Regions from separate parts of the Yersinia intermedia genome, predicted to be linked through region 3. Evidence: predicted binding sites of a transcription regulator. Region 3 holds the regulator's gene; each other region holds the start of a gene.

Region 1 (8,257 bases), 2.2 Mb from region 3:
TTGAAACAGAAAGTCTGCAAGCAGAACGTAACTCCCGATCGAAATTGATTGGTGCAGCCAAGGCGCGTGGCGAAGATATCGAACCATTGCGTCTGGAAGTGAATGTGCTGGGTGAGAGGCTGGATGCGGCTAAGGCCGAGCTGGACAAGTTACAAAACGAAATCCGCGATCTGGCGTTGTCTATTCCTAACCTGCCGGATGATTCTGTCCCTATGGGTAAAGATGAGAAAGACAATCTTGAAGTCAGCCGTTGGGGTGAGCCACGTAAGTATGACTTTGAGGTGAGAGATCACGTCTCGCTGGGCGAAATGACCGGTGGCCTTGATTTTGCTGCTGCAGTGAAGTTGACTGGTGCACGGTTTGTGGTGATGAAAGGGCAAATAGCCCGTATGCACCGTGCGTTATCCCAGTTTATGCTGGATCTGCATACCGAAAAACACGGTTATCAAGAAGCTTATGTTCCTTATCTGGTTAACCATGCCACGTTGTACGGGACTGGCCAGTTACCGAAGTTTGGTGAAGATTTATTCCACACCAAACCGCTGGAAGAAGAGTCAGATAGCAGTAACTATGCGCTGATTCCTACCGCGGAAGTGCCGCTGACCAATCTGGTACGCGATGAGATTCTGGAAGAAGACACTCTGCCATTGAAAATGACGGCCCATACCCCGTGCTTCCGTTCTGAAGCGGGTTCCTATGGTCGTGATACCCGTGGCTTGATTCGTATGCATCAGTTCGACAAAGTTGAGATGGTGCAGATTACTCGCCCGGAAGATTCGATGGCGGCACTGGAAGAGTTGACCGGTCATGCAGAGAAAGTTCTGCAATTACTGGATTTGCCATACCGTAAAGTGCTGCTGTGTACTGGTGATATGGGCTTTGGCTCCAGCAAGACTTACGATTTGGAAGTATGGCTACCAGCGCAGGATACTTACCGCGAAATCTCTTCTTGTTCTAACATGTGGGATTTCCAGGCGCGCCGTATGCAAGCTCGTTGCCGCAATAAGATCGATAGAAAAACCCGTTTAGTTCATACCCTGAATGGTTCTGGTTTGGCGGTTGGCCGCACGTTGGTTGCTGTGCTGGAAAACTACCAGCAGGCAGATGGCCGAATTGAGGTTCCAGAAGTATTACGCCCATATATGGGTGGCCTGGACTTTATCGGTTAATAACATATGGATTAATCACTAATCCACTATGCAGAAAGCGCCTTAGGGCGCTTTTTCTTTTTTGGTGCATCGCCAAAGCGTACAGACTGAAGATTGTCAGTAGGTGCTTCCAACATATCGTGCTATCCCCTCGTGCGCAGTAATTGACTTTTATATCGCCAGTGGCATGATGCGCTCACTTTTATCGTCCCGACGGCTCCTGTCTTATTATGTCCGCATATTCTCGCCCGGTTCTGCTGCTGCTTTGTGGGCTTTTGCTGTTTACGATTTCTATCGCAGTGTTAAATACATTGGTTCCCTTGTGGTTATCCCATCAACAATTGCCAACCTGGCAGGTGGGGATGGTTAGCTCGTCTTATTTTAGTGGGAATCTGGTTGGGACACTGATTGCAGGGCGCTTGATCCAGCAACTTGGATTTAATCGCAGCTACCATTACGCCTGTATTTTATTTGCGTTGGCGACTTGCGGATTAATGCTATCAGTGGACTTCTGGAGTTGGCTGGGGTGGCGCTTTTTGGCCGGCGTGGCATGCGCCCTGATTTGGGTCATTGTCGAAAGTGCGTTACTGCGCAGCGGCACGTTAGCCAACCGTGGGCAACTGCTGGCAGCTTATATGATGGTCTACTATCTGGGGACCGTCGCTGGGCAATTATTATTAGGTGTCGTGTCAACGCAATTACTCAATGTTATCCCTTGGGTCAGTACATTGGTCATTACTGCCATGCTACCACTGCTGTTTGCTCACTTCTCGCATCAGGGTGGCAGTGAGTCCCCACACATTGCCATTTGGCCGATGCTTAAGCGCCGTAGCGCTCGCCTGGGTATTAATGGCTGTATTATCTCAGGGGTGGTGCTAGGTTCGCTCTATGGCTTGCTGCCGCTCTATTTATCGCATCAGGGCATGAGTGATGCCAGCGTCGGATGGTGGATGGCTTTGCTGGTTAGCTCCGGCATTATCGGTCAATGGCCGATAGGAAAAATGGCGGACCGTTATGGACGTTTGTTGGTGCTGCGCATTCAGGTGTTTGTCGTCATCCTCGGCAGCGTAGCCATTTTAGGTAATTATGCCTTGGCTCCGGCATTATTTATTCTGGGATGTGCCGGTTTTACCCTTTATCCGGTCGCTATGGCTTGGGCGTGTGAAAAAGCCAGTGCTGATGAGTTAGTGGCGATGAATCAGGCATTACTGATGAGTTATACCCTCGGTAGCCTGACCGGCCCAACCATGACCTCGCTGCTGATGCAGCGCTATTCTGATAATTTACTGTTTATCATGATAGCCGGTGTTGCCTTAGTGTATTTGATGATGCTGCTGCGTAAGCCAGATCAGCAACAGACACCTTACGCTGCCATCTAACAGCCAAAAAAATACCGCCAGTGGGATAACCCACGCTGGCGGTATCTAGGGATATGCGTTGATTAACTGACCACACCCTTCTTACTTGAAGCTGCCGCGACCTAAGCTGCCTGCAACAACAATGACTTGTTTGTACATCAATACATTACTTTGTGACCATAGCTTTCGAGAATGCCTTTCACCCGATCCATGATCTCAGCGGTAGGGGGCTTCACCCCATCCAGTTTGTATTCTTCGCCCATGGCGACCCATTTGTGCTTACCCAACTCATGGTAAGGTAGCAATTCGATTTTCTCGATATTGGTCATGTTCTGGGTAAACTCGCCCAGCATGTGTGCTGATTTATCATCATCTGACCAACCCGGCACCACCACATAGCGGATCCAGGTTTTTTGGTTACGTTTTGCCAAATAACGGGCAAATTCTAATGTTCGATGATTAGATACACCCACCAGATTCTGATGCACACTGTCATCCATCTGCTTTAAATCCAGCATCACTAAATCTGTGGCATCAAGTAACTCATCGATTACCGGATCATAACGGCGTACAAAACCGTTGGTATCCAGACAGGTATGGATGCCTACTTCATGACACGCGCGGAACCAATCGCGCACAAACTCGGCCTGCAAAATGGCTTCGCCACCCGAGGCAGTCACACCGCCGCCAGATGCATTCATAAAATGGCGGTAGGTGATGGCCTCTTTGACTAATTCTTCAACGGTAACTTCTTTACCGCCGTGGGTATCCCAAGTATCACGGTTATGGCAATACAGGCAACGCATTAAGCAGCCCTGGAAGAATACGATAAATCGGATACCTGGGCCGTCAACAGTGCCACAGGATTCGAATGAGTGAATACGACCAAGTACTGACATAGCAGGATTTCTCCAACGCTGGATGAATAAAGGCCCCACTAAAGTGGAGCCTTTAAGTTTATGCCATTTTACTGCGGCAGGGAATTATATCGACTGTGTAAAGGTACGAGTAATTACATCCTGCTGTTGTTCTTTAGTCAGCGAGTTGAAACGCACTGCATAACCCGATACACGGATAGTCAACTGCGGATATTTTTCCGGGTTTTCCATCGCGTCTAACAACATTTCACGGTTCATCACGTTCACGTTCAGGTGTTGACCACCTTCGATGGACGCTTCGTGATGGAAGTAACCATCCATCAGACCAGCCAGGTTAGCTTTACGCACTTCATCGTCTTTGCCTAATGCATTTGGCACGATAGAGAAGGTGTAAGAGATACCATCTTTCGCGTAAGCAAACGGCAGTTTAGCAACGGAAGTCAGAGAGGCAACAGCACCTTTCTGGTCACGACCATGCATTGGGTTAGCACCTGGACCGAATGGCGCACCAGCACGGCGACCATCTGGGGTGTTACCGGTTTTCTTACCATAAACCACGTTAGAGGTAATGGTCAGCACGGACTGAGTCGCTACTGCACCACGGTAAGTACGCAGCTTCTGAATTTTCTTCATGAAGCGCTCAACCAGGTCACAAGCGATATCATCAACGCGTGAATCGTTGTTACCAAACTGTGGATACTCGCCTTCAATGTTGAAGTCGATAGCCAGGCCATCAGCATCACGAATGGTGCTTACTTTGGCATATTTGATAGCAGACAGGGAGTCAGCAGCAACAGACAGACCTGCAATACCACACGCCATAGTACGGTAAACATCACGGTCATGCAGTGCCATCAGCGCAGCTTCATAGCTGTACTTGTCATGCATGTAATGGATGATGTTCAGCGCGGTAACGTATTGTTTAGCCAGCCAATCCATAAAGTGATCCATGCGTTCCATGACTTTGTCATAGTCCAGCACTTCATCCATCATTGGCGCTTCTTTCGGGCCAACCTGGATCTTCATTTTTTCATCAACGCCGCCGTTGATTGCGTACAACATGGTTTTCGCCAGGTTGGCACGGGCACCAAAGAACTGCATTTGTTTACCGACAATCATCGGGCTAACACAACAAGCGATAGCATAGTCATCGTTGTTGAAGTCAGGGCGCATCAGATCATCGTTTTCATATTGTACAGATGAAGTATCGATGGAAACTTTAGCAGCATATTTTTTGAAGTTCAGTGGCAGCTTTTCAGACCACAGAATGGTCATGTTCGGCTCTGGAGAAGGCCCCATGGTGTACAGGGTATTCAGGAAGCGGAAGCTGTTTTTGGTCACCAGAGTACGGCCATCAACGCCCATACCGGCCAGAGACTCAGTTGCCCAGATTGGGTCACCAGAGAACAGTTCATCATACTCAGGGGTGCGCAGGAAGCGAACCATACGCAGTTTCATAACCAAATGGTCAATCAATTCCTGCGCTTCAATTTCAGTCAGTTTACCTTCGTTCATGTCACGTTGAATGTACACGTCAAGGAAGGTAGACACACGACCGAAGGACATTGCAGCACCGTTTTGGGATTTAACCGCAGCTAAATAGCCGAAGTAAGTCCACTGTACTGCTTCACGGGCGTTAGTTGCCGGACCGGAGATATCACAGCCATATTTGGCCGCCATTTCTTTGATTTGAGCCAGAGCACGATGCTGTTCAGCAATTTCTTCGCGCAACTGGATAGTCATTTCCAGGTCTTTACCGTTTTCCAAATCATTTTGCAATGAATTGAACTGAGCCAGTTTGTCTTTCATCAGGAAGTCGATACCGTAAACGGCTACACGACGATAGTCACCGATGATACGGCCACGGCCATAGGCATCTGGCAAACCAGTCAGTACACCAGATTTACGGCAGTTCAAGATGTCTTTGGTATAAACGTCGAACACACCTTGGTTGTGCGTTTTACGGTAATCGGTGAAGACTTTTTTCAGTTGAGGGTCAAGTTCACGACCATAAACTTTGCAAGAGCCTTCTACCATTTTGATGCCGCCGAATGGGATCAGCGCACGTTTCAATGGTTTTTCAGTCTGCAAGCCAACGATGGTTTCCAGATCTTTATTAATATAGCCAGCATCATGAGATGTGATGGTCGCAGCTACGTCGGTATCGAAATCAACTGGCGCATGGGTGCGGTTTTCCAGTTTGATGCCTTCCATAACTTGCGCCCACAGCTTGTCGGTCGCATCGGTAGGGCCGGCAAGGAAGGACTCATCGCCTTCATAAGGAGTGTAGTTCTTCTGGATGAAGTCACGAACGTTTACACCGTTCTGCCAGTCACCCTTGGTAAAACCCTGCCATGCTTTGGCCAATTTTTCATTAAGTTCGGTCATAATGCATCTACCTTTTAATGTGAATTTCTTCGAAAACCAGACGTAGCGACCACATATTAATGTTGCTGGTCACCGCGCAGATAAATTACCCAGTAAGTCAACCCAACCAATAATCCGCCACCAATGATGTTGCCGATAGTGACTGGGATCAGGTTATCAATAATAAAGTTACTTACGGTTAAGTGAGCAAATTGCTCAGGTGCTGACCCTATGGATTGCCAAAATTCAGGCGAAGCGAAGTTTTTAATCACAATACCCATAGGAATCATAAACATATTTGCGATGCTATGCTCAAAACCGCTGGCAACAAACATTCCCACCGGTAAGATCATCGCGAACATTTTATCCATTATGGTACGGCCGGAGTAACTCATCCATACCGCCAGACAGACCATCAGGTTAGCTAAAATACCTAAACATACGGCTTCAATAAAAGTATGGTGCAATTTATGGTCGGCTGTTTGCAAAACATTCAGACCCCATTGACCATTTGCCACAGTATGCTGGCCTGCGAACCAAATAAGACACACAAAGAACAGTGCACCGAACAGATTCCCAATATAGACATTAACCCAGTTACATGCCAGTTGACGCCATGTAATACGGCCACTGGCTTTAGCAACAGTGGTGAGTACGGTAGATGTGAACAGATCACCTCCACACACTACCACTAACATTAGCCCCAGGGAGAAACAAATACCACCAACCAACTTGGCAAAGCCGAAAGGCACGCCTGCGGTACCGGTAGTCGCTGTAATATAGAAAACAAACGCAATTGAAATAAACACACCAGCAGTAATCGCTAAATAAAACGTTTTTAGCGGATGCTTGGTGGCTTTATAGACACCGGCATCTTCGGCTACTTTAGCCATTGCCGCAGGTAATAATGCATCGAAGGGGTTGTCAGCTTTCACACTAACTCTCTCTTAAGGGTTAATAAAGCACAACGAGATACTAGCAAAGCAGTATAGCGTGAAAATTGATATGGATCATATTGCGCGAGTTTAGTTCGCTGTAAAACACCATAAAATATAGGGATAATGGCCTTAATTAATTGATTTGTAAGTGAAAAAAATATTTTAAGATTTGCAAATATTTTTGATTGGACTGTTTTAAAGCCGTTGAGAACGTTAAGTAAAAAGGGTGTTTGTAGCTATATTTATTATTCTCGTTAATTAAAAATTAACTATTCATTCACCTGTTTGTCTATTTTATCCCGCAGCTAAATAATGTTTGTCTAAAGGTGCTATTGCGGCGTCAGAAAATAACGTTTTTTTATGACAAAAACAATTGTTGGGCACGGCGTTTTGTATTTATTTTCGTCAGGATTAATTGCAGTACTAAATTAAGCGGCGTTGCCAAAGGACAACGCCGTGAGTCGTTTTCTGCCGATTAGCATTTAGCTATTTGTCGGCAGAAAATGCTTACTCGCTTTTAGCCCAATAGCGGCGTTTAGCGGCCTGTAACTTTTCATAAGCCCCTAACAGTGCCTGATGAGCAGGTAACGCTTTCAGATCCTCATCAACACTGAACAGACCATTGAAACGATCCTCACTAACCATGGCTGCTGAAGCGGCATCCAGCGCCTCCTGACCATACATTTTCACAAAGGCGGTGTAATATTGTGCCGCTTCACGATCCGGCTCCTGAGTCAGTAACAACAGGGTTTGCAGGCAACGGTAATAGTTCGCCTGTTTTGCTGTAAAGACTGAAGAGTTAAAATCTTGCGTCCATTCAACCCAAATCAGCGCTTGTTCCAGATCACCGCCAGCTAATGCCAGCATGGATTTCAGCTCACCCACACGCAGGGTATACCAGCCGTTATCTTTACCTGAGGCGATACCCAACAGTTCACGCACGCGGGCGAAATCGTCCAACCCTTCGTCATCTAACTGCTGAATGAGTTCCAGATATTGCTCTGGCTGCCAGTCACTGCCTGGTAGGGCCAGCAGCGTGTCTCGCAGATGTACGCCCATGGTGTTGTTTGCCATCAGCAGATCTTCAGCGGGATAGATATCTGACATCCCCGGCACCAGAATTCGGCAGGCATAAACCCCCAAATGCTCGTAGTCAGCAATATACACTTCGGCATCTTCTTGCTTGAAGATAGCCATCAGGGTAGCGAACTCTTCTTCTGTGCTGCCTTTAAAGCTCCAGTCCACAAACGGGTAGTCGGCCTCGTCTTTGAACATATCCCAACTGATCAGGCCGCTCGAATCGATAAAGTGGGTTTCCAGATTGGTGTGCTCTGCCACCTCTTCGTCATCGAAGGTCGGCGCGGTAAAGACGTCCAGGTCTTTCAGGCTACGGCCCTGTAATAGCTCAGTCACGGTGCGTTCCAGCGCGACACCAAAGTCTGGATGTGCGCCGAATGAGGCAAAACAGGTACCATTTGACGGGTTAAACAGCACCACACAAATAACCGGATAAGCGCCGCCTAAAGAGGCATCGTAAGAGAGGATGGGGAAACCTTCCTCTTCCAGTT
Region 2 (8,257 bases), 2.0 Mb from region 3:
CGCTGACCGGCATGGCGACCCTACTGGCCGCAACCACGCACGCCCCTATCATGGCGGCATTAATGGTTTGCGAAATGACGGGCGAATACACCCTACTCCCTGGGCTACTATTATCTTGTGTTATTTCGACAACAATAGCTCGATGGTTACGCCCCACCTCGGTATATCATTCGCGCTAAAATAGGCGATCAATACAATAGCAGCTAACCATAATTAATAACGGTATAAATTAATTATCTGCCGATCGCAGTCAGATCTAAATATTTTGCCAGAGGTTTTTCTTCTGGATGAGGAAGATAAGGTAACTGCCCTAATTGTGGGGCTGGTAACCGTTCGCGAAGCATAGCAATTGTTTCGGCGTAATGTGCTAATCCGGGATTAATTCGATTCGCTACCCAACCTAATAACGGCAATCCATCATTGATAATGGCTTGTGCTGTTAATAATGCATGGTTGATACAACCTAATTTAATTCCGACAACTAAAATAACCGGTAATTGTTCTTGAATCACCCAATCAGAATAGAATCGCTGGTCATTCATCATAACTTTCCAGCCACCACATCCTTCGACCACAACCGTATCGGCTTTGGCGGATAAACGTTGTAATCCGGCCGTCATTTCACCGTAGTTAATCAGCGTATCGGTACAAGCATGGATAACATCCCCTTGCAGGGGAAACGGATTAACCTCCTGATACTCAAGCATTATAGATGATGAAGCTTGTAAGATAAGCGCATCTTGATTACGCAACCCATCAGGCGTCTCTTTACTTTCTGTCGCTACCGGCTTATAGCCTACCGCTGTTCTGCCATTTTGGCTTAAGGCCTGAAGTAAGGCCCGTGACACTACGGTTTTACCGACAGCAGTGTCGGTACCCGTCACAAATACACGCGTTAACATAACAATACTCCGCAATCTGGCCACTTAGACTCAAGTCTTTCCGCCTAACATTAGCGAAATTGGCAACATGGATAAAAGTCTAGGCGATGCCGACAACAGACAGCTTGCGTTAGCGCAAGATTTTGCCGAACTGAGAGAGGTTTTTAACGGATAACACCAAATAATAGGAGGAATACATCGTACATACCCACTAATAATTAACCCATAATTACTAATGTTAATACCTTACCCTTGCAGTAACTTAACCAGTAATGAACCGTTATATAATGCTTCTTTCACTAATGCAGCACCTGGCATTGTGCCCTGATTAAAAAATGCCGTTGGTTCAACCAGAATATTTTCACTGTAAGCGGGTAATGCCTGCTGGCGAATACATGATGCAATTGCCGGATGTAGAATAGATGCTGCTTTATTTAATGGCGAACCCACCAGGATTTTTTCTGGGTTAAATAAATTGACCATAATGGCTATAATTCGCCCAACGCTGTGGCCAACGCCTAAAATAATATCTTTCGCTAACTGATCGCCCGCCAGCGCCGCATCACATAAAGACTCAACATTTAGTGGCGAGCTGTGTAATAGCGAACTCATTGAGCCATTTAATCGTTGCTGAGCAATTTCGAGGATATTCTCAATACTGGCTACTGTTTCGAGGCAGCCGTGATTGCCGCAATAACAGCGTTTACCGTAGGGATCAACCTGAGTATGACCAATCTCCACCACACTGCGGCTGCCTGCATGCAATACCCTACCGGCAGTGATAACACCGGCACCAACGTTATGATCAATGACCACTTGAATAACATTCTGACATCCGCGTGAAGCACCGTACAGCGCTTCAGCCATAGTCCAGGCGCAGATATCGTGTTGTAAATAGACGGGTAATCCCGTTCGTTTTTCTAGCTCTGGGCCAAGAAGCATCTCATTAACATCATAAAACGGCATTTTATGCACAATACCTGCCGGTGCATCAATGATGCCGGGCATAGTAATCGCAATCGCAGTCAGCCTCTCGAGCTTGCCTTGATGCCGGATAAAGAATTGATCAACTTCACTGAGAATACGTGTAAGCAGAGGTTCAGGATGACTATCCGGTAGCGGAATTTGATCCTCAACCACCAGTTTGCTACTGAGATCGCGCAAGGCGAGAGTGATAGAACCGCGACTAATGCGCCCGGAGACATAATGCCAGGCATCGGTATCAAGAACCAAACCAATTGCAGGCCGCCCACGGCTACCAACATCTTGATATTCTGTCTCTTTTACCAGATGAGCTTCAACCAGTTCCCGCACAATCTTGGTAATACTGGCTGGGGCCAGTTGCGCCCGTTTAGACAGTTCAATCCGGGATATCGGGCCGAACAAATCAATCAGCCGATAAACGGCTCCTGCATTGGTCTGCTTGATTTGATCAATGTGCCCAGGTTGTCCATCCGTTATCACTGAACCGGCTCCTTCTCTGCCAACCGAGTATTTTTCGCGCTTCTAAATAAAGATTATCGGCTATGTTGGGGCTTTTAATATATGGCGTCAACTATTTGATTAGTTATGTGATTTACTGCACATAATCACCAGTTTTCCAAGGGCTACTGGTGGTTATTTATACGGAGTCAGCGGGCTGATGTCGCTTGAGTATCCTGTACCATCAAGCGAATCAATGCTTCTGCCGGTGCGGTTACCGGGCGATTCTTATGATTAACCAGCCATACCTCGGTGGTGGCATCAGCCTCAGCTAAAGGCAGATACTTAACCCCATCCACTTTTACCCGCATGAATGAGGCAGGCAATATTGATACGCCCAAACCAGCGGATACCAAACCAACGATGGTCATCGCCTCTCCCACTTCTTGCGTAATATAAGGCGTGATACCCGCGCGGGTTAATAGTGCGAGGATTTCGTCATACAGCGCAGTACCCACTTCACGCGAAAAGAAAACAAAGGGTTGTTCTGCCAGTGAGCTGAATTTAACACTCCCTGAAGGTAAATTCGCTAAGGGACTTTCTTCGTGAACAACGGCAACCAAAGGTTCACGTAACAACAACCGATATTGTAATGCCTCCGGCAGCCGTGTATTGCGCATTACGCCAAGATCAAGCCGCCCATCCAGTAAAGGTTCAATTTGCTGTCTACTGTTAACTTCCCGCATCTTGATATGCACTTGAGGATGCAGTTGCCGGAATGCCTGTAAATTTTTAGATACCGTGCTAATAAAAGGTGCCGATGAAGTAAAACCGATAGTCAGTTCACCGGATTCGCCGCGATGCAAACGCCCCGCTTTTTCTGATGCCGAATTCACTTGGGCTAAAATTTGGTAAGACTCCTTTAAAAACAAGGCGCCGGCTTGGGTCAGGCTGACATTACGGTTGTTACGTGCAAAGAGTCGGGCACCAATTTGCTCTTCCAAACTCTGAATTTGCTGGCTGAGTGGCGGCTGAGAAATGCGCAAGCGCTCTGCCGCTCTACCAAAGTGCAATTCTTCTGCTACGGCAATGAAATAACGTAAATGTCTGAGTTCAATACTCATTGCGCTCCATTGATATGTTTAAAGTCTCATTTCTAATGATTAATATATTAGACATAAAACTTGGCTATTTCTATGCTCTTCTTATTGAGCTAAATAGTGGCTAGATCGAAACAGACAGTCTTTAATTGGGTTATTGATAAGGAAATACCGTGACCACCTCTTTGCGCACTACGTCCACCGTAGCGCCGACATCCGCAGCAAATGATGATGCAACTTCGTTAGCTCCGCCCCCCGAAGTTACACGTTTAACTAAACGACCATATATTCAACGTGGTACACCCGAATTTATCCGTGTGACTCTGGCTTTCTTTTCAGCAGGATTAGCTACATTCGCCCTGCTCTATTGTGTACAACCCATCCTGCCACTGTTATCTCAAGACTTTAATATCTCACCTGCGGGCAGCAGCTTATCGCTTTCTGTCGCCACTGGGATGTTGGCGTTCGGCCTGATGTTTACTGGCCCACTTTCCGATGCCATTGGACGTAAGTCGGTTATGGTCGTTGCGCTAATGCTGGCGGCTATCTGTACTTTAATTTGTGCCTTTATGACCAGTTGGCAAGGGATTTTGTTGATGCGGGCATTGATTGGTCTGTCCTTAAGCGGCGTTGCCGCCGTGGCTATGACCTATCTCAGTGAGGAGATTCACCCGAGTTTTGTCGCACTCTCCATGGGCTTGTATATCAGCGGTAACTCCATCGGAGGGATGAGTGGCCGCCTGGTTACGGGCGTGCTGAGTGACTTCTTTTCCTGGCGTATTGCACTGGCAGTTATTGGCTTATTCGCTTTAGCTGCCGCCTGTATGTTTTGGCGAATTCTTCCGCCGTCTAAACATTTCCGGCCAACATTATTACGGCCAAGAACGCTGGTGATCAATTTCAAGTTACACTGGCGTGATCCCGGTTTGCCACTGCTGTTTGCCGAAGGCTTTTTGATTATGGGCAGCTTTGTCACCTTATTTAATTACATTGGATATCGTTTGCTGGCTCAGCCTTATTATATGAGCCAGGCGGTGGTGGGGTTATTATCAATCGTCTATCTAACGGGTTCTTATAGTTCACCGAAAGCAGGTTCGCTCACCAGCCGATATGGTCGTGGGCCAGTATTATTAGCCTCAATATGCATGATGCTGATGGGTGTTATTATTACCAGCTTTACCCCTGTGATTACGATTTTGTTCGGCATGATGATATTTACTGCTGGCTTCTTTGCCGCCCACTCAGTTGCCAGTAGCTGGATTGGTCGCCGCGCTCGACGCGCGAAAGCGCAAGCCTCATCGCTCTATCTATTTTGCTACTACGCTGGTTCTAGCGTGGCGGGAACATTAGGCGGCATCTTCTGGCTTAATTTAGGCTGGACTGGGGTTGTGGTATTTATTACGACACTTCTGCTGTTGGCACTGTATGTTGGGCAACAATTACGTAAGTTGCCAGAAGCCGCACGAATTTAATCTTTAATTATCGAAATAAAACCGACAGGATAGCCAAACTATAATTTGACGTCCTGTTGGGTATGTACCTATTATTAATATGAAACTTAATACAGAGTTACGATTGGTTAGCGTGTAAATTAAGTACCTAACGTATTTAGGGATTTTTACGAAAATATTTTCTTCATTTATTTGATTTCAGGAGTTCATATGGCAAGTCACTTCCTTACTCTTTGGGACATACTGGCGACAACATTTTCAATTTTCTTCTTTATTGCTTACTTACTGATTCTGTTTCAAGTCATTTCTGACCTTTTTAGAGACCATGAGTTAAGTGGTTTTTATAAAGCGATATGGATTATATTTCTGCTCTTCATCCCACTCTTAACCTCTCTTTTGTATCTTGTTACCCGAGGCAAGGGCATGGCGCAGCGTTATCGCGCTACGGTACAAAAATCTGTATCTGAGACCAATGATTATATCCGTCAGGTTGCGGGGAAATCACCAGCAGAACAGATTACTGATGCCAAAAAATTATTGGATGAAGGAACGATAACCGAAAGCGAATACCAGCAGTTGAAAGCCAAAGCATTGGCTTGATATTTGCCTCATCACAAAAGGCTAAGTGCCATTTATCCGGCCATTTAGCCTTTACTGTCGATTTCCCCTGTACAGCAATGCCCTTCCAATCAAACGGTTTATCCCGAATTGCGGCACTTTTACCATCGTGCTTATAATGCTCACCACAGCTTACTATTTGCGAGATTCAGGAATGAAACATTCACCGTTGCGGCGTTCGCTATTATTAGCCGGTATCACCGTGCCATTGCTCAATTTTGCGCTACCGTCTTGGGCGGTTGGGGCAAAAATGTCATTAGATAATCAACTCGCTGAACTTGAAAAATCGTCAAATGGCCGCTTAGGGCTAGCGTTAATTAATACCGGCAAAGGTACCAAGATTCACTATCGTGGCGGCCAACGCTTCCCATTCTGTAGTACGTTTAAATTAATGCTGGCCGCCGCAGTGTTGGGTCGCAGCCAATCTCAGCCAAATCTACTCAGTAAACACATTACATATCATGAAAGTGATTTACTCGCTTATGCACCGATTACGCGCAAACATTTAGCACAAGGGATGACAGTTGCAGAGCTGTGCGCAGCGACTATTCAGTATAGTGATAACACGGCAGCCAATTTGTTAATCAAACAGTTGGGCGGGCTAGCAATGGTTAATCAGTTTGCACGGAGTATTGGCGATCAAACCTTCAGACTGGATCGCTGGGAACCGGAGTTAAATACTGCCCTGCCAAATGATCCCCGAGATACCACAACCCCCGCAGCTATGGCGGCCAGTGTCAACAAGTTGGTACTGGGAGATGCCCTAGCCGCACCGCAACGGGAGCAGTTAGCCTTGTGGTTAAAAGGAAATACCACAGGAGCGGCAACTATCCGTGCAGGTGCGCCGACTGATTGGGTTATTGGTGATAAAACCGGCAGTGGTGATTATGGTACGACAAATGATGTCGCGGTGTTGTGGCCGGCTAAAGGCGCGCCACTGGTTTTAGTGGTTTACTTTACACAGCTTAAGAAAGAAGCAGAACCACGCCGTGACGTTTTAGCCGCGGCCACCAAAATTGTGTTAGCGCACCTATCCTGATTATCTGTCAGGGGTATTAATATTAATGCCCCGTATTAACCCACCCCCCGAAAAACCGCGCTGTTGAATCTTTTGCCACACCCCATAGATCTTCCCTTTATCAAAGTTAACAACAGGCTTTCATGGTGCTTTTTTTACTGATATAACATAATGTATGTTGTAACTAAAATTAGCTTAATTGGAAAAGATAATGGCTAAGTATGATTTGATTGAGCGAATGAATGGCAGCTTTGCTGCACTGGAAATTGCATTACAGCATCTCCACCAGCAACTTAATGCGCTCCCCTTACTCGCCGCCCGCGTATTTTTGCTACCTGAAATTGAAAAAGGTACAGAACATCAACCCATTGAGAAAATCACCGTTACTGCGAAAGTAGGTAATGAGGCAAAAGATCTGGGGTTACAGCATTACCAGCGGTTGTTTATTCATCATCAGGGGCAAAATACGAGTAGTAAAGCGGCCCTGCGCTTACCTGGGGTACTTTGTTTCACTGTGAGTGACAAGCAACTGGGGGAATGTGAAAATACTATTTATCAGATTAATCAGTTGAAAAGTGAGCTGGAACATATCATTACCGTCGAATCTGGCTTACCGAGTGAGCAACGTTTCGAGTTTGTGCATACCCATTTGCACGGGCTGATTACCTTAAATACTTACCGCACCATTACGCCACTCATCAATCCAAGTTCTGTGCGTTTCGGCTGGGCCAACAAACATATAATTAAGAATGTCACCCGTGAAGAGATATTGGCTCAACTGAATAAAAGCCTCAATGCCGGGCGCGCGGTGCCACCTTTTAGCCGCGAACAGTGGGTAGCGTTAATTAGCTTGGAAATTAATGATGTAAAACGTTTACCTGAAAATACCCGCCTGAAGATTAAGCGGCCGGTAAAAGTGCAGCCCATCGCACGAGTTTGGTATCAGGAACAGCAAAAGCAAGTGCAGCACCCCTGCCCTATGCCGTTAATTGCTTTTTGCCAGGAACAATCAGCGGCGGAATTACCTAAATTAGGTGAGTTAACAGACTACGATATCAACCAAATTAAGCATAAATATAAGCCGGATGCCAAACCACTGCGGTTACTGGTGCCAAGACTGCATCTGTATATCGACGTTGAATAAATAATGCTTTACCAAGATCACTTCCGGTACTATCTCTGTCTCCTTTAGGTGCTTAGCCGCTCTTTGTATCCGTAAAAAACGCCAGTCATAAGGACCGGCGTTAATCGTTCGTTTGTTTGTTTGGCGTTTATTTCATACTGCCAACCATCTCTTCCGGTTTGACCCATTCATCAAACTGTTCTTCCGTCAGATAGCCTAATTTCAGGGCGGCAGCTTTGAGCGTAAGCCCTTCTTTATGGGCCTTTTTAGCAATTTCAGCAGCTTTGTCATAGCCGATATGGGTATTCAACGCGGTAACTAACATCAAAGACTCATTCAGTAACTGCGCTATACGGTCACGATTTGGCTCAATACCCACTGCGCAATGCTCATTGAAACCACGCATACCGTCGGCCAACAAACGGATTGATTGCAGGAAGTTATGAATAACCAACGGGCGGAAGACGTTCAACTCAAAATTACCGGATGCTCCACCAATATTGATGGCCACATCGTTACCCATAACCTGTGCGCATAACATCGTCATGGCTTCACACTGTGTCGGATTCACTTTGCCGGGCATGATTGAACTGCCGGGTTCATTTTCAGGGATCGCGATTTCACCAATGCCGCAGCGAGGGCCG
Region 3 (8,257 bases):
CTGCTGGTATTCGATGAAGTACAAAGTGGTATGGGGCGTAGTGGCAAGCTGTTTACCTATATGCATTATGGTGTGACGCCAGATATTTTGACCACAGCGAAAGCCTTGGGTGGCGGTTTCCCTATTAGTGCGATGCTAACCACGGAAGAAATTGCGTCGGTAATGGCAGTGGGCACACATGGTACTACTTATGGGGGTAATCCTCTGGCCTGTGCCGTTGCTGAGGCTGCGTTGGATGTGATTAATACCCCTGAGGTACTTAATGGTATTGAACAGCGCCATGGGCTGTTTGTGCAGGCTCTGCAAGATATCAACAACAAGTATCATTTGTTTGAGGATATCCGTGGTATGGGGTTATTGATTGGTGCCGAGTTAACGCCGCAATACCATGGCCGTGCGCGGGAGTTGTTGATGGCTGCGGCCGCTAATGGCTTGATGGTCCTCAATGCCGGGCCGAATGTGTTGCGGTTAGCCCCTTCATTAGTGGTGGAGCTGGATGATATCAAACAAGGAATGGCAAGGTTGGATAAAGCAGTCGCCAGCCTGGTCCAGGGTTAACTCAATTAGGGAGAGGCTGTTGCCTCTCCCTTGTTATGCTTGCTCCCGCAACCTCCGACTGCGCCAAATACCGTGATGGGGTTGTTGTTGCCAAGCCATGGCGGACACCGTATGCATCACGCTTAAATGTGACAAGACCCGCCGTAAATTACGTTCCAGCTCAGAGATCTGTGTATCCGGTGTGACATCCGGCATCTGCACGAAATCGTTATTACCTTCGCTGTTGTCCGACTCCAGCCTTTGCTGACACTGTTGAATGGCTATCTCACAGAGTTGTAAATAATCCGCCGCCAGTTCGACGCTGAGCTGAATGTGATGTTTACCTGGTGCTGAACTCCCCAAGGGATAGGCCCGTGTCAGGATAGTCATCTCATTGATATGCCCGACAATCAACTCACTGTGAGTGGCCCATAGCCGCATATCTGCCAGATATTTTGAGTTGAATCCCGGTTCTTGCATCGCCTGATTTAAGGAACTTAACACGGTATTACTGGCCTTATTCACTTCAATGCGTTCATAGGCCAGTTGGGTGATATCTGGTTCAGGTGTCAGCAGCAAGCGCAAAATCTTCTGATACGCCTCTAGCGCCTGATGGGCATTCTTACGCAGTAAGCCACTCTGCCACTGGGGCCACAGCCATAAGGCGCTGGCAAAGGCCAATGCGCAACCAATTAAGGTATCCAGCAGGCGTGGAACCAAAAAGTCAGCGCCTTCTCCGGTCAATAACTGCAAGATATACACAGTCGTGATAGTTCTAAAAATGACTGACCAGCCATAGTTTTTGCGTTGAACCAGATAGGCTATCAATGTGATGAGTAACATGATGCTCAGCGTGGTGCCTTCCGACATCTGAAAATGCAACAAGGTAGCTGCGAGTAACAGCCCGATAAAGGTACCGAGTGCACGGTGATGGATTCGTACCTTGGTGGCGTTATAACCGTTCTGCGTTACCAGCATCACCGTGAGCAGAATCCAATAAGGCTTGGGTAAATGAATTAAACTGCCGATATAGCTACCTGCTGCCAGTGTCACTCCCAGGCGAGCCGCTTCCCGCAGTGCGCCTGATTTGAACGACAGATAGCTGATCAATGCTGGCCAGAACGGCTGTGATTGTTGGCTGGACATCAGGTCACGGTCATACAGTGGCCGCCGGTCACTCAATAATTGGGTAATATGGCTGATATGGTAGTAGTAGAATTGTGCGACCGGGTTGTTCGGGTGTGCCTGTGCGATGTTTGCCAGTTCTGGCAGAGCATCATCGGCAGTAAAATGTTCAGCAGCACGGTGGTGATAGAGAATATCGTTGGCAATAGTGCGCATTTGGGCTGAGATTTTCTGGCAATTACGGCGCATCACCCCCTCAATCTGCGTTTGCTCCATTAACTCCTGTACTTTTTCTGGCTGAATCAGGGCCGCAGTAATGTGCTCTTGCAGATCGAGAGCCATTTGGAACAATCCCAACAACCGTTTCTGCTCTTTCTTCGTTGTGTTATGAATCAGATTAAATTGCTGATAAAGCTGATTAATCTTGTCCATAATCGCCTGTTGTTTGTCCAGCAGCGGCGGTATCGATTTTTCCGGCTCAAGGTGCTGAGCAAACAGGCTGTATTTGGTGTCACAATAATCGGCTAGCAAGTAATAAAGTTGACTCAAGGGTTCGCGGATCGGTTGATCCTTGCAGAGTCGGAACCATAACCAGTTAAACACACCATACCAAAGTGTCCCCACCGCACACAGTAAAGGCGCTTGCCAGATCGGGGCGCGGCCCACCATGCTGAGGCTAAAAATAGCAGCAATCAGGGCAGCCGGTAACAAATGGCTATTCAACTGGCTAATCGCCCCACTCACCCCCAAAACTAATGCCAGGCCGAGCATGACGGCGGGCAATGGAATATCCCATAGCAGCAGTTGCTGGGTTAGGAAGCTACTCGCAGTAAACAGCGTGCCGCCGACCAGCAGACGCCGGAAAAAATGTTGGTGTGGTGTATCCAGCGAGGCGATATTGCAACAGGCGGGTATCAGGGAAAACATCAAACCCAGTCGAAGTTCGCCGAGAGCAAACCCTAATGCTGCGGGCAGGCAGAGAACCAATGTTTGGCGCAGCGCGTAATTAACATTGGGCCGATAAATAACTTCAGGACGATAAATCAGCCGTTGCCATTTCATAAAGGCCCCAGAAATTTATTGATCACAAAAGATTAAAAAACGGGTGCCGACAGTATCGACACCCGTTTAGGGGGAATTAACGGGTGCCGTAGACGACAATCGTTTTACCGTGTGCGGAGATCAGATTTTGATCTTCCAGCATTTTTAGTATCCGCCCCACGGTTTCGCGGGAGCAGCCAACTATCTGACCAATTTCCTGGCGGGTAATTTTAATCTGCATCCCATCTGGGTGGGTCATGGCATCAGGTTGTTTTGCCAGATTAAGCAGCGTTTGTGCAATACGCCCAGTCACATCAAGGAAAGCAAGGTTACCCACTTTCTCAGATGTAATTTGTAAGCGACTCGCCATCTGTGAAGATAGGCGCATTAAAATATCTGGATTGACCTGAATAAGCTGACGGAATTTTTTGTAAGAAATTTCAGCCACTTCACAGGCGGTTTTTGCTCTAACCCAGGCGCTACGTTCTTGGCCTTCTTCAAATAATCCAAGTTCGCCGATGAAATCTCCCTGATTAAGATAGGAGAGAATCATCTCTTTACCTTCCTCATCTTTGATAAGCACCGCAACGGAGCCTTTCACGATGTAGTAAAGCGTTTCGGCCTTTTCACCTTGGTGAATCAGCGTACTCTTCGATGGATATTTGTGGATATGGCAATGAGACAGGAACCATTCGAGAGTCGGGTCTGTTTGTGGCTTGCCGAGAACCATTCGCTGTTATCCTCTGTTGTTATCGCTGCCTAACTTAACAGGGCTCAGAGTTCCCTGTACGGCGTGCTTATAAAATACACTTTCTCGTAGCATATTAATTTGCTCAACTGCCGAAAGGTATAGCCAAGATACGTACCGGATAGAAACCCTTCACTGAGTATTGAGAAGCTACCCTATTTAATTCTAGAAACAACACTTTCGGTTCTGTTTGTAGCACAGGATGAAGCCAGTGTCTTGTGTTGTATCGCTTCAGCATGATGAACGTCGGGTTACATTGCCAGTTTGTAAATGAAAGGGTAGTCTTAATCAGAAAATTTAACTGGGAGCAAGCGTTATGCAGGCACGTATAAAGTGGGTTGAGGGGCTGACATTTTTGGGTGAATCGGCATCAGGTCATCAGGTGTTGATGGACGGTAATGCCGGAGACAAAGCACCGAGTCCGATGGAAATGCTGTTAATGTCGGCAGGTGGCTGTAGTGCGATTGATGTGGTCTCTATTTTACAAAAAGGCCGCAATGATGTGCGCGATTGCGAAGTGTCATTAACTTCGCAGCGCCGTGAAGAAGCACCGCGTCTGTTTACACACATCAACCTGCATTTTATTGTCAGCGGCAAAGGCCTGACCGACAAAATTGTTGAGCGAGCCGTTGAGTTGTCAGCCGAAAAGTATTGCTCCGTTTCACTGATGTTGGGTAAAGCGGCGTCTATTACCCACAGTTTTGAAATTCGTGATATCGCCTAAGCAAACCCTTCGTACTTGAAGCTGCAGGGTTGTTAGCTGCGTTCGCTCACCTGAATCACTTACTTATGTAAGCTCATCGGGATGAGTTCGCTTGCCGCCTACCTGCAGCTCCAATTACTTTGGCTTGGGATAGCGCCAAATTATTTTTTCTCTCCAGCAGTTGCTATACTGCGGCCTCAAGAACGAAGGATATTAACCGATTTTCTTCCCTTCCAGCAGTTGCTGCACCAGCGGTGCCATAATCAGCTCCATTGCCAGCCCCATTTTTCCGCCGGGCACCACCAATGTATTGATATTCGAGATAAATGATCCTTGCAACATCGCCAGTAAGTAAGGGAAATCAATTTGTTCCAAACCACGGAAATGAATAACCACAAAACTTTCATCCAGTGACGGAATGGCTTTGGCAGCAAACGGATTTGATGTGTCGACGGTTGGCACGCGCTGGAAGTTGATATGAGTGCGTGAGAACTGCGGCGTAATGTAGTTGATATAATCATCCATGGAGCGGACTACGGAATCCATCACTGCTTCGCGTGAATGGCCACGTTCACCGGTATCTCGCACCAGCTTCTGTATCCACTCCAAATTGACGATAGGCACTACGCCCACCAACAGATCGACGTGCTTTGCCACATCATGATGTTCCGTCACCACACCACCGTGTAGCCCTTCGTAAAACAGTACATCAGTAGGTTGTGGCAATGCTTCCCACGGGGTAAACGTACCGGGAATTTGGTTGTATGGCACTGCTTCATCATAGGTATGTAAATACTTACGTGAGCGGCCAGTACCGTGTTCGCCGTATTCCGACACACTTTGCTCCAACTGGCCAAAGTCATTGGCTTCGGGGCCAAAATAGCTGATATGCCGGCCTTGATCCCGCGCTTTACGGATGGCTGCATCCATCTCAGGGCGGGTATAGCGATGGAAGCTGTCACCTTCAATTTGCGCTGCGCGAATATTCAGTTGCTGAAAGATCTTACGGAACGCCAGGCTGGTGGTGGTTGTCCCTGCGCCACTTGAGCCGGTAACGGCTATAACCGGATGTTTAGTCGACATATTAGCTGTAACTCCATGGAATTAGACCTTCAGTGGCCGGGCTGTACTTGCCTGTTTTTTATCGTTGATGATTATTTTTAGGGCAAAGTGGCGGGCTTGTCACCCTGTTTCACCGAATGTCTTCTTAACGGCGAAAGGACTATTGCTGCTCTTCTGCTCCGGCACGAAATGCGCTGCGCGGCATAATATTGATGGTTTCATGTAACTCGGACCACACCAATATGGCTTCACCGCTGATCAACTGGCGGCGTACATCCTCGACTTTTTGCGCTAATGAGCGCTCATGCTCGCCGTAATCGGTGCCCTCACGTAACACAAAGGCTTCAAGTAAGTTATCCAGCGTTTCACCGTCAACTTGCTGCCAGGGAACTATCATTACTGTTGCTCCAGATAAGGGGAAAGCCAGGTTGGAATTCGCTGTTCCAGCCACATTTGCGGGTGTTTCAATGAGCCACCGACGAAACCAACATGGCCGCCATGCTCGGTTAACTGATAGTCAATATTGCTTGGTAAGTCGCTAAGGTTTGGGATCACCTCCGCGGTCATGAAGGGATCATCTTTAGCATGAATAATGAGCAGCGGAGTTGTAATCTGCGGCAATAGCGGCAGGGCGCTGCAACGGCGATAGTAATCGACTGCATCATTAAAACCATGAATTTTAGCAGTTATGACATCATCAAAGTCTCTGATTCGCCGCAATCCTTTCAATTGAGCCAGATCCAAAGGCAGGCTTCCGGGATAATGCAAAAGCTTACGTGTGGCATTTAACTTTAGTTGGTTCAGTAAATAATGCTGATAGACCCGTGAGAAGCCTTGTTCCATACGATTAGCGCAGGGTTCAAGCATCAGTGGTGCTGATACCACCACTGCGGCCTGCAACAGGCTATCCTTGCCTTGCTCCGCCAAATACATCGCCAGCATATTGCCACCCAAAGAGACTCCGACGGCGGCGGTTGGCACCTGACCATAGCTCTCCCGCAGCCAGCGGAGAAAAAAGCGGGCATCGTCTGTTTCACCAGAGTGATAAATGCGTGACTTACGATTTGGCTCCCCACTGCATCCACGAAAATGCATCACCACCCCCAGCCAGCCTTTGGCTTGCCATGCACTTAACAGACCATGAGCATAAGGGCTGTAAAAATTACCTTCCAAACCGTGGAAGAGTACGACTCTGGGCTTATCTCTCGCCAGCTCGGGATTTTCACTCCAGGCCAGATCGACAAAATCGCCATCAGGCAGTTCCAGCCGTTGCCAGAATGGTTGCAATGTCACATGGCGTCTGACCAGCCGTGGCAGCAGTGTTTGCAGATGTGGATTACTGGCTCCGGCCAGTGGGCGAAATAATTCATGCATATAGTGAATGGAAATCATGTTGTTGCTCTTGTGTGATCAATAACACACTGTTAGCTTCATGGGTATATCGCGCATCATTTTGGGTGGGAGGCACCCGTCTCATGGAGCTGAGTTTATTTCTTTCAATGGTAGGTTTTCTCTGGGTTGCAGCTATTACCCCCGGTCCGAACAATATGTTGTTGACCTCTGCGGGGGCTAACTTCGGTTTTATGCGTTCTATCTGGCTGATGTTAGGCATTATGTTAGGCATGCAGAGCATGTTGCTACTGGTGGCCTTTGGTGTCGGTGGCCTGATTCTTATCTACCCCTCCCTCCATCTGGTTCTGAAAATTTTGGGTAGCCTGTATCTGCTATGGCTGGCATGGAAAATTGCCACTTCTGCCTATGAGAAATTGGAAACCAATGTCGCACCGCCAAAACCGCTGCGCTTGTATCAGGGCTGGTTATTGCAGTTCCTTAATCCCAAAGCCTGGTTGATGGGGCTAGGGTCAGTCGCCAGCTTCAGTATGACGGGGGCCGCCTATAATCATTCTATCGTAATGATAAGCCTTGGTATGTTTATGGTGAACCTGGTGGCCGGTATTATTTGGCTGGGTTTTGGTACTTTGATTGGTCGTTTATTACGTAGCCGCCGCGCCTGGTTTAGCTTTAATATCTCGATGGGCTTGCTGACGGCAGCCTGTGTGTTATTGATTTGGCATTAACCCTGGGGTTACTTAATGGCTTATAACTATTTTCATGTTGATGCTTTTGTCGGCGCAGGGTTATCCGGCAACCCGGCGGGTGTGTATCTGCTGAAGAAACCGTTGTCGGCAGCAGAGATGCAAAGTATTGCGGCCGAGATTAATTTACCGGAAACCAGTTTTGTCTGGGATGAAGGAGATAAATCGGCCATCCGCTGGTTTACGCCGGAACGTGAAGTCGACTTATGTGGACACGGCACATTAGCGGCGGCGCATGTGATGTTCAGTATCGTTAATCCTGGCTTGCAGGATATCTGTTTTCGCAGTGCCAGCGGTGACTTGTACGTCAAGCGCGATGGCGATAACTTCGGTCGACTGTCGCTGGATTTCCCTTCATTACCGCCCGACCAAATCGCTATTGCAGCAGAGTTGAGGGCATTGCTTGGCAGCCATATTCAGCAGGTATGGCAGGCAAAATCTCTGTTAGTGGTACTGGAAAACGAGCAGCAGGTACGGCAGTTACAACCCGATATTGTTGCGCTAATTGCCTATACCGGCCGTGGAGTGATTGTGACCGCGCCAGGTGATGAAGTGGATTTTGTTTCGCGCTACTTTACCCTTGGCAGCAATGAAGATCCGGTTACTGGCTCAGCCCATTGTACCTTAATGCCCTATTGGGTAGCGCGACTGGGAAGGTCATCACTACACGCCCGGCAGATATCAGCGCGGGGTGGCGAATTATTCTGCACCTTAGCCGGTGATCGTACCTTAATTGCCGGTGATGCTCGTATTTTCATGAGGGGCCAAATAGATATTTAAGTTAACCGCATAGACAATTCCTTCACGTTTTTATTATTCCTCAAAGGAATAAAGAATATTTTTTTATTCCTTTTGTCATATTACTCCTTCAGGTAACACTGTTATCTCAGAGCGCCCGATGCGCTCAGGGTCGCAGCAATAGCGAATAACACAGTTAACCCAGCG

The links. Region 3 encodes CRP, which controls carbon source genes, mostly activating them, when cyclic AMP is high. Its sites were predicted from a motif close to ATGTGANNNNNNTCACAT; they were not measured.
Positions count from the first base shown of each region.
Region 1: the regulator CRP is predicted to act here: its motif matches at 6,750-6,767, upstream of focA (formate transporter FocA).
Region 2: the regulator CRP is predicted to act here: its motif matches at 2,451-2,468, upstream of mlc (sugar metabolism global transcriptional regulator Mlc).

Region 1 is NZ_LR134116.1:1,789,454-1,797,710, forward strand. It holds gene serS (serine--tRNA ligase) at 1-1,169, shown strand, start outside; gene EL015_RS08205 (MFS transporter) at 1,379-2,527, shown strand; gene pflA (pyruvate formate lyase 1-activating protein) at 2,665-3,405, opposite strand; gene pflB (formate C-acetyltransferase) at 3,490-5,772, opposite strand; gene focA (formate transporter FocA) at 5,829-6,686, opposite strand; gene ycaO (30S ribosomal protein S12 methylthiotransferase accessory factor YcaO) at 7,197-8,257, opposite strand, start outside.
Region 2 is NZ_LR134116.1:2,352,842-2,361,098, forward strand. It holds gene clcB (voltage-gated ClC-type chloride channel ClcB) at 1-179, shown strand, start outside; gene bioD (dethiobiotin synthase) at 234-902, opposite strand; gene mlc (sugar metabolism global transcriptional regulator Mlc) at 1,128-2,345, opposite strand; gene EL015_RS10770 (LysR family transcriptional regulator) at 2,513-3,427, opposite strand; gene EL015_RS10775 (MFS transporter) at 3,577-4,875, shown strand; gene EL015_RS10780 (SHOCT domain-containing protein) at 5,065-5,454, shown strand; gene bla (class A beta-lactamase) at 5,627-6,511, shown strand; gene tus (DNA replication terminus site-binding protein) at 6,702-7,634, shown strand; gene fumC (class II fumarate hydratase) at 7,762-8,257, opposite strand, start outside.
Region 3 is NZ_LR134116.1:4,380,550-4,388,806, reverse strand. It holds gene argD (bifunctional acetylornithine/succinyldiaminopimelate transaminase) at 1-558, shown strand, start outside; gene EL015_RS20180 (YccS/YhfK family putative transporter) at 592-2,724, opposite strand; gene crp (cAMP-activated global transcriptional regulator CRP) at 2,801-3,433, opposite strand; gene EL015_RS20170 (OsmC family protein) at 3,768-4,175, shown strand; gene EL015_RS20165 (phosphoribulokinase) at 4,368-5,237, opposite strand; gene EL015_RS20160 (YheU family protein) at 5,377-5,613, opposite strand; gene EL015_RS20155 (hydrolase) at 5,613-6,590, opposite strand; gene EL015_RS20150 (LysE family translocator) at 6,692-7,294, shown strand; gene EL015_RS20145 (PhzF family phenazine biosynthesis protein) at 7,310-8,092, shown strand.